DNA from 2 places in the Comamonas sp. B-9 genome. Region 2 is predicted to be linked to the other one. Evidence: predicted binding sites of a transcription regulator. Region 2 holds the regulator's gene; the other holds the start of a gene.
The links. Region 2 encodes NrdR, which represses ribonucleotide reductase genes. Its sites were predicted from a motif close to CACNANATNTNGTG; they were not measured.

Region 1: the regulator NrdR is predicted to act here: its motif matches at 2,697-2,710, upstream of nrdA (class 1a ribonucleoside-diphosphate reductase subunit alpha).

What each region holds. Positions count from the first base shown of each region.
Region 1 is NZ_KE148643.1:16,813-26,741, reverse strand. It holds gene H928_RS28875 (glutamine amidotransferase) at 1-234, shown strand, start outside; gene H928_RS0119770 (DUF2322 family protein) at 207-521, opposite strand; gene H928_RS28870 (EVE domain-containing protein) at 662-1,144, opposite strand; gene infA (translation initiation factor IF-1) at 1,599-1,850, shown strand; tRNA gene H928_RS0119755 (tRNA-Pro) at 1,933-2,009, shown strand; tRNA gene H928_RS0119750 (tRNA-Pro) at 2,297-2,373, shown strand; gene H928_RS31750 (hypothetical protein) at 2,467-2,661, opposite strand; gene nrdA (class 1a ribonucleoside-diphosphate reductase subunit alpha) at 2,871-5,132, shown strand; gene nrdB (class Ia ribonucleoside-diphosphate reductase subunit beta) at 5,147-6,280, shown strand; gene yfaE (class I ribonucleotide reductase maintenance protein YfaE) at 6,277-6,579, shown strand; gene H928_RS0119725 (hydantoinase/oxoprolinase family protein) at 7,008-9,110, shown strand; gene H928_RS0119720 (hydantoinase B/oxoprolinase family protein) at 9,113-9,929, shown strand, end outside.
Region 2 is NZ_KE148668.1:46,929-52,466, reverse strand. It holds gene H928_RS29600 (lytic transglycosylase domain-containing protein) at 1,134-2,108, shown strand; ZMP/ZTP riboswitch at 2,258-2,420, shown strand; gene glyA (serine hydroxymethyltransferase) at 2,478-3,722, shown strand; gene nrdR (transcriptional regulator NrdR) at 3,743-4,234, shown strand; gene aroC (chorismate synthase) at 4,313-5,416, opposite strand.

The sequences.
Region 1 (9,929 bases), on a different contig from region 2:
CAGTTCCATCCGGAGTTCAGCCAAACGGTGGCTGCCGCCTGCATCGAGCTGCGCGCGCAGGTGCTGCAATCTGAAGGTTTTGAGCCGGCGGCGATGCTGGAGCAGCTGAGCGACACGCCCGTGCCCCAGCAGATGCTGCAGCGCTTTGTGGCCGCCTATGCCAGCCAGCCAGCAGCTGCGCTGGCACTGCAAGCGGCCCAGGTGCCTCAGGCCGAGACGATCTTGACGGTATAGCCCTTGCCGGAGGCGATCACCTCCAGCAGGCGGTCGATATTGGGGTGCGCGCCGGGGCGGGCCTTGGCGTCGTCCGTGTGCTCGGCAAAGATCGTGAGGCCTTCTTCGGCCGCTGCCACATTGATGCCGCCATGCTTGGCGGCCAGTGCGTTGTAGACCTTGGCCGAACCCGCCTTGCCGGGGGCATTGGGAATGGTGGCTGCAACTTGGCCTTCGGCATCGATCAGTTGCAGCTCGGCGATATGGTCGATGGAGGGCAGGGACTGGAGGTTGTCAGCAAAAGCCATGGGGATTCCTGGGCGCAAAGGTGGTATCAAAAAAATAGCTGCCGGTGCTTATTGCATGGGCAGCTCACGGGTTTTGTATTATGCAACAGCGCTTGCCGCCAACGGGGGCAGGGCGGTGCTGGCAGCGCTCCTCGCGCGCATTAGCCCTGGGCCTTGACCAGGTCCATGATAAAGCGCCAATGCGCCTCGTCCACCGGCGTGATCGACAGGCGATTGCCTTTTTGCAGCACGCGCATGTCTTGCAGCTCGGGGTACTGGCGCAATGCAGCCACCGAGATGGGCTTGATCTTGCGCAGTGCCTGCACATCGAGCATCAACCAGCGCGGGGCCTCCGGCTTGGACTTGGGGTCATAGTATTTGGACTGCGGGTCAAACTGGCTGGAATCGGGCCGCAGCCGGCCTGCAATGCGGGCGATGCCGTAAATACCGGGCTCGGCGCAGCTCGAATGCCAGTACAGCACACCGTCACCCACCTGCATGTCATCGCGCATGAAATTGCGCGCCTGGTAATTGCGCACCCCATCCCAGGCAATGGTGGCATCAGGGGCGCTGAGCGCATGGTCGATCCCATATTCGTCCGGCTCGTTTTTCATCAGCCAGTAGCGGGGGGATGCAGCGTTCATGGTGTTTGTTGGTGAAGGAGAGGGAGCCATTGGGTGGCACGGCCTGGAGCCAGCCGCGCATGCATGCGCCATGCTAAACGATGCGCCGGCGCTGCTGCTGCCAGCACAGCCATGCGGGCCTGCGGATCACCGGCGGCGTTTATACGAGACAAGCCACAGCGGAATTGGCGGCAACATAGTACAATAGAGAGCTTTGCAAGCTTTTATAGCTTGGAGGCGCTCGCTGCCCTGGCAGCTGCGCCGTCAATATTGTGTGGGATGCTGGCTGTTGCGCCCCGTTGTCGGGCTGGCAGATATCCGCTTGGTTGCCTTGCAGACCCTTGCCCCTTGGGTGGCGAGAGTTGGCATGGCCCTCCCGAACCATGGAGAGAGCCACCGCTTGTTGGTGGCACTGAGAACAGCATGGCGAACCGGTTTCGCACATGCACCACTAGACAAGGATTCGTCGACTTATATGGCTAAAGAAGAACTGATTGAGATGCAGGGCTCCGTGACCGAAGTGCTGCCCGATTCGCGCTTTCGCGTGAAGCTGGACAACGGCCACGAGCTGATCGCTTACACAGGCGGCAAAATGCGCAAGCACCACATTCGCATTCTGGCCGGTGACAAGGTGTCGCTGGAGATGTCGCCCTACGATCTGAGCAAGGGCCGCATCACTTTCCGTCACCTGCCTGGCCGCGGCCCGGCACCGACCCAACAACGTTAACCGCATGGGTGGAGGCCGCTGTAAAAAAATCGTCAAATACGAAATGCAGCTGCCAAAACCCTGGTTACAATAACGGCTTAGTCGGAGCGTAGCGCAGCCTGGTAGCGCATCTGCTTTGGGAGCAGAGGGTCGCGAGTTCGAACCCCGCCGCTCCGACCATTCCATTTAAAAACCTGTTGCATGCAAATGCAGCAGGTTTTTTTGTTTTGGCGATTCTTGGCAATTTGCGATATCGCGCGGTTTATTCAGATGGAGTGCCGGCAAGCATCTTTGGCAACCATCTTTCACATTCTGCTTCATGCATGGCGCTTGGCGCGGCCCTCTCGTTTTTGCTGCGCAGCGGGCAGGGCGGCTGTCTCGCCAACCGCCCCGGCAGATGAAAAGTTGTCAAAGTAATCATTTTTCGCCGGAAGTGGCTCCGGCTCGATATACAATAACGGCTTAGTCGGAGCGTAGCGCAGCCTGGTAGCGCATCTGCTTTGGGAGCAGAGGGTCGTGAGTTCGAATCCCACCGCTCCGACCATCCTTATCGAAACCTGTTGCACGCAAGTGCAGCAGGTTTTTCGTTTGGGCGGTGCTGCAAAAGGGCGAAGTACCGCCCGCCATTCAGCTTGGTCTATGGCTTGATGAGCCAGGCAATCAACCAGATGGTGATCGCCATCAACATGGGGGGATGATGCCCCTCTTCATCACCGGGAATGTGCCCACCCGGATACATATATTTACCGGCTCCCTGCGCGTTGATTTTGCTGCATTCTTCGCTGAAACAGCCAGTGCCTAGCAGAAATCGGGCCTGATTTTCTGCTGCCAAGAACGCTACAGGTAGCGTACACTCAAGCCCATAGACACCATATGTAGTGTCCACCGCTTCCCCCACAGGTTTATTGATGCTGGTCTCGCGCCAGCCAAAACGCGCCAGCCATGCCTGGCGCGTTTTGGCGCGGGACTGCCGCGTCTTGCGCCCGTGGTCCTGCGTTTTTTATCCCATTAGAAACATCGCAAATGAACCAGACAAGCACTATGAGAGTCACCAAGCGTGACGGTCGCGTTGAGCCTATCGACCTCGACAAAATCCACCGGGTGATTGACTGGGCGGCCAAAGGCCTGAGCAATGTGTCGGTCTCACAGATCGAGCTGCAGTCGCATATCCAGTTTTATGACGGCATCCGCACCGATGCGATCCATGAAACCATCATCAAGTCTGCGGCCGACCTGATCTCCGAAGACGCACCGGACTACCAGTACGTGGCAGCGCGCCTGGCGATCTTCCACCTGCGCAAGATCGCCTTTGGCCAGTTCGAGCCGCCGCACCTGTACGACCATGTGCAAAAGCTCACCGAGCTCAAGAAGTACGACCCGCACCTGCTGGCCGACTACAGCCGCGAAGAGTACGACGAGATCAATGCTTTCATCGACCACTGGCGCGATATGGACTTCTCCTACGCAGCCGTCAAGCAGCTCGAAGGCAAGTACCTGGTGCAAAACCGGGTGACCAAGCGCATCTACGAAAGCCCGCAGATCCTCTACGTGCTGGTGGCGATGAGCCTGTTTGCCAAGTACCCGGCCGACCGCCGTCTGCAGTACATCAAGCGCTTCTATGACGCCGTCTCGCGCTTCAAGATTTCGCTGCCCACGCCCATCATGTCGGGCGTGCGCACACCGCTGCGCCAGTTCAGCTCCTGCGTGCTGATCGAGTGCGATGACAGCCTCGACAGCATCAACGCCACCACCAGCGCGATTGTGAAGTACGTCTCGCAGCGCGCCGGTATCGGCATCAACGGCGGCCGCATCCGCGCGCTGGGCAGCGAGATCCGGGGCGGCGAGGCGCAGCACACCGGCTGCCTGCCTTTCTTCAAGATGTTCCAGTCGGCCGTCAAGTCCTGCTCGCAGGGCGGCGTGCGCGGTGGTGCCGCCACCTTGTTCTACCCGCTGTGGCACCTGGAAGCCGAGTCGCTGCTGGTGCTCAAGAACAACCGTGGCGTCGAGGAAAACCGCATCCGCCATCTGGACTACGGTATCCAGATCAACCGCATGCTCTACCAGCGCCTGATCAAGGGCCAGAGCATCAGCCTGTTCTCGCCCCATGATGTGCCCGGTCTGTACGAGGCCTTCTTTGCTGACCAGAACAAGTTCGAAGAGCTGTACGTCAAGTACGAGGCCGACGAATCCATCCGCAAGCGCACCCTGCCAGCGGTGGAGCTGTTCTCGCTGATGATGCAAGAGCGCGCCAGCACCGGCCGTATCTACATCCAGAACGTGGACCATTGCAACACCCACAGCCCGTTCAACCCGGCCGTCGCTCCCGTGCGCCAGTCGAACCTGTGCATGGAAATCCTGCTGCCCACCAGCCCGCTCGAAGACATCAAGGACGAGAACGGCGAAATTGCGCTGTGCACCCTGTCCGCCTTCAACCTGGGCGCGCTCGAATCGACCGACGAGCTCGAAGAGCTGGCCGACCTGATCGTGCGTGCACTCGATGCGCTGCTGGACTACCAGGACTACCCGGTGGCCGCCGCCCGCATTGCGACCGAAAAGCGCCGCTCGCTGGGCGTGGGCGTGATCAACTACGCCTACTACCTGGCCAAGAACGGCGTGCGCTACTCCGACGGTTCGGCCAATGGCCTGACCCACCGTACCTTCGAAGCCATCCAGTACTACCTGCTGAAGGCCTCGGTGCAGCTGTCGCGCGAGTTCGGCCCTTGCACCGCTTTTGCCGAGACCAACTACGCGGCCGGCATCCTGCCGATCGACACCTACAAGAAGGACATCGACGCGCTGACCGATGAGCCCCTGCACCTGGACTGGGAAACCCTGCGCGCCGAGATCAAGACCCACGGCCTGCGCAACTCGACCTTGACGGCGCTGATGCCATCCGAGACCTCCAGCCAGATCGCCAACGCGACCAATGGCATCGAGCCTCCACGTGGATTTGTGTCGGTCAAGCAGTCCAAGGACGGCATCCTGCGCCAGGTGGTGCCGGAGATCGATCGCCTGAAGGGCCAGTACGAGCTGCTCTGGCAAATGCCCAACAACGATGGCTACTTGAAGCTCGTAGGCCTGATGCAGAAGTTCGTCGACCAGTCCATCTCGGCCAACACCAACTACGACCCACAGCGCTTTACCGATGGCAAGGTGCCGATGCAGCAACTGCTCAAGGACCTGCTGCAGGCCTACAAGTTTGGTGTCAAGACCCTGTACTACCACAACACCCGTGACGGTGCCGAAGACATGCAGGGCGCAGCCGCAGAAGACGACTGCGCCAGCGGCGCCTGCAAGATCTAAGCGGAGAGAAGGCGATGGCATACAGCACCTTCTCCAAGGTCGACAATGACCAGCTCAAGGAACCGATGTTCTTTGGCAATTCGGTCAATGTCGCCCGCTACGACCAGCAGAAGTACCCGATCTTCGAGAAGCTGATCGAAAAGCAGCTCTCGTTTTTCTGGCGCCCTGAGGAAGTAGACATCACGCAGGACCGGATCGACTACCAGAACCTGCCCGACCACGAAAAGCACATCTTCATCAGCAACCTGAAGTACCAGACGCTGCTCGACTCCATCCAGGGCCGCAGCCCCAACATGGCCTTCCTGCCGCTGGTGTCGCTGCCCGAGCTGGAGACCTGGATCGAGACCTGGGCGTTCTCCGAGACCATCCACTCGCGCTCCTACACGCACATCCTGCGCAACATCGTCAACGATCCTTCGGTGATCTTTGACGACATCATGCGCAACGAGAGCATCAAGCTGCGTGCGGGCGATATCTCGTCCTACTATGATGACCTGATCCGTGATGCCATGCTGCACGCCCAGCTGGGCGCAGGCAGCCACACGATCAATGGCGTGGTGCACCAGATTGATGTGTACCAGCTCAAGAAGAAGATGTACCTGTGCCTGATGAATGTGAACATTCTGGAGGCCATCCGCTTTTATGTGAGCTTTGCCTGCTCCTTCGCGTTTGCCGAGCGCAAGCTGATGGAGGGCAATGCCAAGATCATCCGCCTGATTGCCCGCGATGAGGCGCTGCACCTGACCGGTACCCAGCACTTGCTCAACATCATGCGCTCGGGCCAGGACGATCCGGACTTTGCCAAGATCGCCAAAGAGACCGAGCAGGAATGCTTTGAGATGTTCAAGACCGCGGCCTTGCAGGAAAAGCAGTGGGCCGAGTACCTGTTCCGCGACGGCTCGATGATTGGCCTCAACAAGGACATCCTGAGCCAGTATGTGGAGTACATCACCAATATCCGCATGACCGCGATCGGGCTCAAGCCCGCGTTCGAGAACGCCAAGAGCAACCCGATCCCCTGGATCAACACCTGGCTGTCGTCCGACACCGTGCAGGTGGCCCCGCAAGAGGTGGAGCTGAGCTCTTACCTGGTGGGCCAGATCAACGCCGAAGTCTCGCTCGATGACCTGAGCGGAATCGAGTTGTGACCACCGTCAGCACCACGGACACCCTCATACGCGTGCTGCCAGGGGAGACCCTGCTCGAAGCGCTGGAGCGCACGGGCCACGATGTGGAGTACCAGTGCCGTGGTGGCTATTGCGGCAGCTGCCGTCTCACCTTGGTGGAGGGCGAAGTCGTCTACACCCAGGAGCCGCTGGCCTTTGTCGGACCCAATGAGGTGGTTCCCTGCTGCTGCATGGTCAAGACCCCCATCAAGGTGGAATGCAGCCTGCGGCAAGTGGAAACCAGCGCTGACGATAAGAGCCAGCTGGCCCTGGATTTGTAATTCTTCTGCTGTTCTGCGTACAGGCCCCAAGCTTTGCTTGGGGCTTTTTTTGTGGCTGAATCCGGTGCCTGAATGCGGTATATCGCTAAGGCCTGGCGCGCCTATAGCCTCGCATTTTTTGCTGTCCTTCCAAGCTTTACACAAGCATCTCTTGGCGGTTTTACAGCACCTGTCCGCCCTGATTGGTGCAAGCTGCCGCCGCATGGTGCAGCAGCGCGCTGGCCTGGTGCATCGGCCACCCAAAACCAGGCATTGCTGCGCTGCTGCAGTGCATGGCCACCGGGTTAGCGCGTAATGGTTTTTACCCGCGAAGCACAGCTTGTGCCCGCCCTCGAATTTCTTGTTTGCGCCGACTGGGCGATCACTTGATCATCGCTGCCAGGTCAGAGCTTCTGATCCACACAGCTTGCATGATTCGGAGATACCAGATGGCAACAAGCCAAGTCATACGCGCCGGGGCAGACATCGGCGGCACTTTCACAGATATCGCGCTCGAGGTCGATGGCGTCCTGTTCAGCGAGAAGGTCCTGACGGACTATGAAAAACCTGAGCGCGCCATCGTCACCGGCCTCAAACAGGCGGCAGCCCAGGCAGGCATTGCGCCAGCGCAGATCGGCACGGTGATCCACGGCACGACCCTGGCCACCAACTCGCTGATTGAGCGGCGCGGCGCCAAGACCGCCTTCATCACCAGCGAAGGTTTTCGCGATGTGATCGAGATGCGCAACGAGGGCCGTTTTGAGCAGTACGACCTGGCCATCCAGCTGCCCGCGCCGCTGATTGCCCGCAACCACCGCTATACCGTGCAAGGCCGGCTTGATGCCAAGGGCCAGGAGCTGCAGCCGCTCGATGAGGCAGAGGTGCAGGACGTGATTGCCCAGCTGCGCGAGGGTGCGTACGACAGCGTGGCCGTGGGCCTGATGCACAGCTACAAGAACCCGGCCCATGAAAAGCGGGTGCGGGCGCTGATTGTAGAGGCGCTGCCCCAGCTGTCGGTGTCCATCTCCAGCGAGGTGTCGCCGCAGATCCGTGAGTTCGAGCGCTTCAACACCGTCTGCGCCAATGCGTATGTGAAGCCGCTCATGTCCTCCTACCTGCAGCGCCTGGCCCAGGCCTTGGTGGAAGAGGGCATGCATTGCCCGCTCTACCTGATCCACTCGGGCGGCGGGCTGATGTCGCTGGCCAATGCGGCCGAGTTCCCGGTGCGCCTGCTCGAATCCGGCCCAGCCGGTGGCGCCATCTACGCCAGCGATTTTGCGGCCAAGTACGGCCAGGACAAGGTGGTGTCTTTTGACATGGGCGGCACCACCGCCAAGATCTGCCTCATCGACCAGCATGTGCCCAAGACGGCGCGCGTGTTTGAAGTGGCGCGCAGCTACCGCTTCAAAAAGGGCAGCGGCATGCCGATCTCCATCCCCGTCATCGAGATGATCGAGATCGGCGCGGGTGGTGGCTCCATCGCCCATGTGGACGACATGCGCCAGGTGCGTGTGGGGCCGGAGAGCGCGGGCTCGGAACCCGGCCCTGCCAGCTACGGCCGGGGCGGCACGCGCCCCACGGTGACCGATGCCGACTTGCTGCTGCACAAGCTGGACCCGGCACGCTTTGCCGGCGGCAGCATGCGGCTGAACATGCCTGCCGCGCAAGACGCCATGGCCACCCATGTCGGCCAGGCGCAAGGCCTGGACGCGGTGCGTGCGGCCTACGCCGTGGCCGAAGTGGTGGACGAGAACATGGCCAATGCCGCGCGCATGCATGCCGTGGAGTCCGGCCAGGACCTGGAGGCCTACACGATGATCGCCTACGGTGGCGCAGCGCCGTTGCATGCGGTGCGGCTGTGTGAAAAGCTGGGCATCCATCGCCTGCTGATCCCGACGGGCGCCGGCGTGGGCTCGGCCATCGGCTTTTTGCGCACCCCCTTTGCCTATGAGTCGCTGCGCAGCTCGGTGATGCGCATGAGCCAGTTCGATGGCGAGGCCGTCAATGCCATGCTGCGCGAGATGGAGGTCGAGGTGAGCGCCTTTTTGCACGACACCGGCTACGACGGCGAGACCGTCAAGGAGCTGCGTGCCTTTATGCGCTACTGCGGCCAGGGCTGGGAGATCCCTGTGTCGGTGCCTGTGCAGCACTTTGACCCGGACAGCGTGCCCGCGCTCAACGCGGCCTTTGTGCAGAACTATGTGGCCTTGTTTGGCCACGCGATCGACGGGCTCGATATCGAAGTGGTGAGTTGGGCACTGTCCTTGCGTTCCAAGACCTTGCCGCCGGCCAAGGCCGAGCTGCAGCAGGGCGGCACGCCCCAAAAGGGTGCCGGGATGGTGCTGGACCGCCGCGAGGTGTTTGACGGCAAACAGGGCCAATTCTATGCCTGCGATATCTATGAGCGCCTGGGCTTGCCAAGGGGGCAGGCCGTGCCCGGCCCGGTGGTGATTGTGGAGAAGGAAACCTCGACCTATGTGAGCCCGGGCTTCAAGGTGGTGCTGCAGGCAGATGACTGCATGCTGGTCGAGCGCATGGACAGCGGAGTGTGATCATGGCAAACAATACAGACGTTCATTACCAAATCATGTGGAACCGCCTGATCTCGGTGGTCGAAGAGCAGGCGGTCACCTTGATCCGCACCGCCTTTTGTACCAGCGTGCGGGAGGCGGGCGATTTGTCGGCCGGCGTGTTCGACAAGCAGGGCCGCATGATGGCCCAGGCCGTCACCGGCACGCCCGGCCATGTGAATTCCATGGCTGAGTCGGTCGCGCATTTCGCCAAGCGCTTTGAGCGCAGCACCTTGCAAGATGGCGATGTGCTGGTGACCAACGACCCCTGGCTGGGCACCGGCCACCTGCACGACATCACCGTCGTCACCCCGGTGTTTTATGGCCGCGATGGCCACAGCGACCATATCGGCTACTTTGCCGCCACCGCCCATGTGGTGGACATCGGCGGGCGCGGCTTTGGCCCGGACGGCAGCGATGTCTACGAGGAGGGCCTGTGCATTCCGCCGATGAAGTTCTTCCGCGCAGGCGCACTCAATGAGGACCTGATCGAGATCCTGCGCAACAACGTGCGCGAACGCGACCAAGTGATTGGCGACTTCCATTCGCTGGCCGTCTGCAATGCCACCGGCATGCGCCGCCTCAAGGGCATGCTGGCCGAGTTTGAACTGCGCGACCTGGAAGACCTGGCTGGCTTCATCTTTGAGAACAGCCAGCGCGCCACCCGCGAGCGCATCGCCGCCTTGCCCGATGGCACCCAGCGCTATGCGATGACCGTCGATGGCTATGAAAAGCCCATCGAACTGGTCGTTGCGGTGGAGATTGCGGCCGACAAGCTGCGCGCCGACTTTGCCGGCACCT
Region 2 (5,538 bases):
TTGTGCACAAATAAGCCGCTGTGGCGGCGCTGGCTTAGCACACAAAAGCGGCATCTGTCGCTGGTTCACAATCGTTCAAATCCTGCAGGCTGCCCCAGGAAACGGTGTGCCTCTATATATAGAGGAAAAACGCAGTTTCTATGGCGGCACCCCCTGCGGTAGCGGCACGGCCATGGTCGAAAGCAGCAGGGGGCGATGCCGCGATGCATGGATCCAACAGCCGGATCGGGCATCCGCCCGTCCGCCCTCCTCGAACACCGCGATGCTTTTCACACTGCGGCATGCCAAACCGCAGCGTGGAGCCGCAAAAACACAACGCCAGGCCCTGCTTTTTTGCGTCCACCGATATTTTACCCAGGTATAAATGCCAAAAACCTGATGTAGCCATGGGTTATTGGCTGGTTTATCCTGGTTTTTATACAGTTTTTTGGCCTTTTCATGTGAAATTTGTGTAGGCGCAGATGACCGCATGATGACCAAGACCTGCCCGCCCAAATCAGGCCAGCGTTTTGCGCGGCCCGCAACGGTTCTGTGCGCCTATGCGCAGGCGGCACCCAGGCACCGCCCTGGGCTGCAAAAGCGCAAATGGGGCTGCGCGCTACACCAAAAATAGAGCACAACAGCCGCGCAGCATTTGATAAAGATTGACTTTTTGCTGCATCCTTTATATCAATCAATGTATTTAAAAGATTAAATACAAGCTATTGAACCCATAAAACCGGGTCCCCGACAGGGCACCGATCCGGTGCTTTTTCTGCCTGCCATCCCCGCTGCAGGGCTGGCTGCCGCCCCTGCCCGGATCCGGCCCTGCAGCAGCCCGCTATACACGTTTTTTTATTACTTTTTTTTCTCATTTTCCAATTCAATAGTGTTGACTGAGTATTAAGCAAGCTTCTAGAATTCAGCCCATTGCATTGATTGCTGATTTTTTAGTCAACACCCCTCACGGTGTTTTGATCGTAGCCCCTGACACGCAAGAGCGTGCTTGAAACGACAAAGGGCCGTCTGCAACGCAGACAGCCTGCCGGAGACCACACAGGACAGTGTGGCTCCACCCTGCCAGACCCCAGCCCGGTGCACTATCCGCCGGGCTATTTGTTGGAGGTGGCGGGACTTAGAAAGGAAAAATCCCTATGACGGCTCCCGCGCAAGTGGATGCCGGTGCGCGCTCATTGAGCGCCACCATCAGCCGTGGTCTGATGACCATGGCACACAACAGTTTTGCTTTGATTGGTCTGGTGGTGGCGTTCTGCGCCCTCACCCTGGTGTCGCGCGACGACCTGCGCCACGCCGGCGAGGCGCAATTGCGCAGCTGGCTGCAGGCCCGCACGCATGCGCCAACCGTTGATCTGGCAGGTGCCGATGCCGATGCATCCACTGGCGACGATGCCGCCATGGTGGCGGCCGTGGACCGTGCCACCGCCAGCAACCCCCAGCAATTGCCCCGCAACCAAGCCAATGTGGCCTATTGGCTGGCCAAGAAATACCGCGTAGCGCCAGAGCCCCTGGCCGTGCTCGTCTCCGAAGCCTACCTGGTGGGCAAGGAAACCAAGCTGGACCCCACCCTGATCCTGGCGATCATGGCTGTGGAGTCGAGCTTCAACCCCTTTGCCCAAAGCTCGGTGGGTGCGCAAGGCCTGATGCAGGTGATGACCAAGATCCACACCGACAAGTACGAGCACTTCGGCGGCCACTTTGCGGCCTTTGACCCGGTGACCAACCTGCGCGTGGGTGTCAAGGTGCTGCAAGAATGCATTGAGCGCGCCGGCTCGCTCGAAGGCGGCCTCAAATACTATGTGGGCGCTGCCAACCTGCCGACCGACGGTGGCTACGCCGCCAAGGTGATGGCCGAGCACTTCCGCATCAAGCAAGTGGCCGAAGGCCGCAGCAACACGCCCAAGGCACCGGTGGCCCCCGCTGCCAAGCCTTCGCTGTCGGCCCAGGCGGATACGCCCGCCGCAGCCGGCACCGTGGCCGACAAGGCCAAGGCCGCCAGCAACAGCGCAGCTGCAGGCAACGCTTCTGAAACCGTGGCCCTGGCCGACAAGCAAGCCGCGCTGCCAGCAGCGGCCAAGGCCGAGGCCACCGCCGTGGCCATGGGTTCCTGACCAGCCCCTCCGGCTCATCGCCCTCTTCGCACAAGCACCCAGCCGGGTGCTTTTGTTTTTTCTGGCCCTGGCACAGCTTCCCGGAACCGGTTTTTATCCAGACGTGGCGATAAACCCATTGCCCCAGGCCGGTGCAGCTCGGCTACACTAGCCGGGTACGCGACTGGCGATAGACATCTGTATGACCGGATTGTTGACGTGGAATGCAGGCCCGGCCTGCAGCAACCACCGGGGAGCGTACCGTGCAGTGCCAGGGCGAGCGCATCGCCCCCCGCACCCGCCACGTGTTAGCCGTGCGCCTGGGCAGCCCCTGTTTTCGCCAACCTCACTGTTGGCAGGCAGGGCTCACTTCTGACTCCAACGACCGCCATGTACCAACGTAACATCCTTGTCGAACAGACCGACGCAGAACTCTTTGCGGCCATCCAGGCCGAAAACCAGCGCCAAGAGCAGCACATCGAGCTGATCGCCAGCGAAAACTATGCCTCCCCCGCCGTGATGTGGGCCCAGGGCACCCAGCTGACCAACAAGTACGCCGAAGGCTACCCCGGCAAGCGCTACTACGGCGGCTGCGAATTTGTCGATATCGCCGAGCAGCTGGCCATCGACCGCGTCAAGCAACTGTTCGGCGCCGATGCTGCCAATGTGCAACCCCATTGCGGCGCATCGGCCAATGAAGCGGTTTTCCTGGCTTTCCTCAAGCCCGGCGACACCATCATGGGCATGAGCCTGGCCGAAGGCGGTCACCTGACCCATGGCATGCCGCTCAATATCTCCGGCAAGTGGTTCAACGTCGTCTCCTACGGCCTGAACGAGAAGGAAGAGCTGGACTACGACGCCATGGAAAAGAAGGCGCACGAGACCAAGCCCAAGCTGATCATCGCCGGCGCATCGGCCTACTCGCTGGAAATCGACTTTGCCCGCTTTGCCAAGGTGGCCAAGGATGTGGGCGCGATCTTTATGGTCGACATGGCCCACTACGCCGGTCTGATCGCCGCTGGCGAATACCCCAACCCTGTGCCCCACGCCGACGTGGTGACCACGACCACCCACAAGAGCCTGCGCGGCCCCCGTGGCGGCGTGATCCTGATGAAGGCCGAGCACGAAAAGGCCATCAACTCGGCCGTGTTCCCCGGCCTGCAAGGCGGCCCGCTGATGCACGTGATCGCAGCCAAGGCCGTGGCCTTCAAGGAAGCGCTGACGCCTGAGTTCAAGCAGTACGCCCAGCAGGTCAAGACCAACGCCCGCATCGTGGCCGAGACCCTGACCGAGCGCGGCCTGCGCATCATCTCCGGCGGCACCCAAAGCCACGTGATGCTGGTGGACCTGCGCGCCAAGGGCATCACCGGCAAGGAAGCCGAAGCCGTGCTGGGCGCTGCCCATATGACGATCAACAAGAACTCCATCCCCAACGACCCGGAAAAGCCGATGGTCACCAGCGGTATCCGTATCGGTACGCCCGCGATGACCACCCGTGGTTTCAAGGACGAAGAGGCGCGCCTCACGGCCAACCTGATCGCCGATGTGCTGGACAACCCACGGGACGAGGCCAACATCGCTGCCGTGCGCGCCAAGGTCAACGCCCTGACCGCACGCTTCCCCGTCTACCGCTGATCTGACCTGCGCCCGCGCCTATGAAATGCCCCTTCTGCAGCCATCCCGATACCCAGGTGGTGGAGACCCGTGTTGCAGAAGACGGCGGCTTTGTACGGCGCAGGCGCCAGTGCGGCAACTGCGAAAAGCGCTTCACCACCTATGAACGGCCCGAAGTCAGCCTGCCGGTCATCGTCAAAAAGGACGGCCGGCGCATCGACTACGACCGCAGCAAGCTGCGCGGCTCATTCAGCCTGGCGCTGCGCAAGCGCCCGGTTCCCATCGACAAGGTGGACCTGGCGCTCGAGCATGTCGAGGACAAGCTACGCACCCTGGGTGCGCGTGAGGTGCAGACGCATTTGATCGGCGAGCTGGTCATGGCCGAGCTGCAAAAGCTCGACAAGGTGGCCTACATCCGCTATGCCAGCGTCTATCGCAGCTTCGAGGACATTGACCAGTTCAAGTCCATCGTCGACGAAGTAACGACCCCGCCGCCCGAGCCCAAGAAAGACAGCGCCCGTAAAAAGGACTGAGGCACAAAAAAATGCGAACCCCTGGGTTCGCATTTTTCTTTGGGGGCCAGCCACCGAGCCGGCCCGGGCTGCGCCTCGTCAGGCTCGCGGCGCCTCGGCGGCAATCGGGCCCACGGCCTGCACCACATCGCTGTTCTGGGCGCGGTGGCGTAGCGCATGGTCCATCAGCACCATGGCCAGCAAGGCCTCGGCAATCGGTGCGGCGCGGATGCCCACGCAGGGGTCGTGCCGGCCCTTGGTGATGACCTCGGTGCTCTTGCCCTCGGTATCGATGGACTCGCGCGGGCTGATGATCGAGCTGGTGGGCTTGATGGCGATGCGGATCTCGATGTCCTGGCCGGTGCTGATGCCGCCCAGAATGCCGCCGGCATTGTTGCTGCGAAAGCCCTGGGGGCTGAGCGAGTCGCCATGCGTGGTGCCGCGCTGGGCCACGCTGTCAAAACCGGCACCAATCTCGACGGCCTTGACGGCATTGAGCCCCATCATTGCGTAGGCGATGTCGGCATCGAGTTTGTCGTACAGCGGCTCGCCCAGGCCCACGGGTACGCCGCTGGCCTGCACGCGGATCAGCGCGCCGCAGGAGTCGCCCGCCTTGCGTAGCGCATCCATATAGTCTTCATAGCGGGTCACATCGGCCACCGGCGCAAAAAACGGGTTGTTGGGCACATGGGCCCAGTCCTCAAAAGGCAGGGCCACCTCGCCCACCTGCAGCATGCAGGCGCGGAACGCGGTACCGAACTTCTCTTTGAGCCACTTTTTGGCCACGGCGCCAGCGGCCACCGTGGGCGCCGTCAGGCGGGCCGAGGAGCGGCCGCCACCACGCGGATCGCGGATGCCGTACTTGTGCCAGTAAGCATAGTCGGCATGGCCCGGGCGAAAGCTCTGCGCAATATTGGAATAGTCCTTGCTGCGCTGGTCGGTATTGCGGATCAGCAGCGCAATCGGCGTGCCCGTGGTCTTGCCCTCGTAGACGCCCGAGAGGATCTCCACGCTGTCTGGCTCATTGCGCTGGGTGACAAACTTGCTGGTGCCGGGGCGGCGGCGGTCCAGGTCCTGCTGGATATCTGCCTCGCTCAACGCCATGCCCGGTGGGCAGCCGTCAATCACGCAGCCAATCGCCGGGCCATGGGATTCGCCAAAGTTGGTAACAGTAAATAAGGTGCCGAAGGTATTGCCGCTCATAGCCCGCCATTATCACTGATGCCGGTGCCCCACGCAGCCCTGCAGGGCTCACCAGCGGGGCTGGTCACCCCCAGGCGGTTGGCCGGCGTGTGGCCAGCCGCCGGGCAGGCCCTGCAGCACGG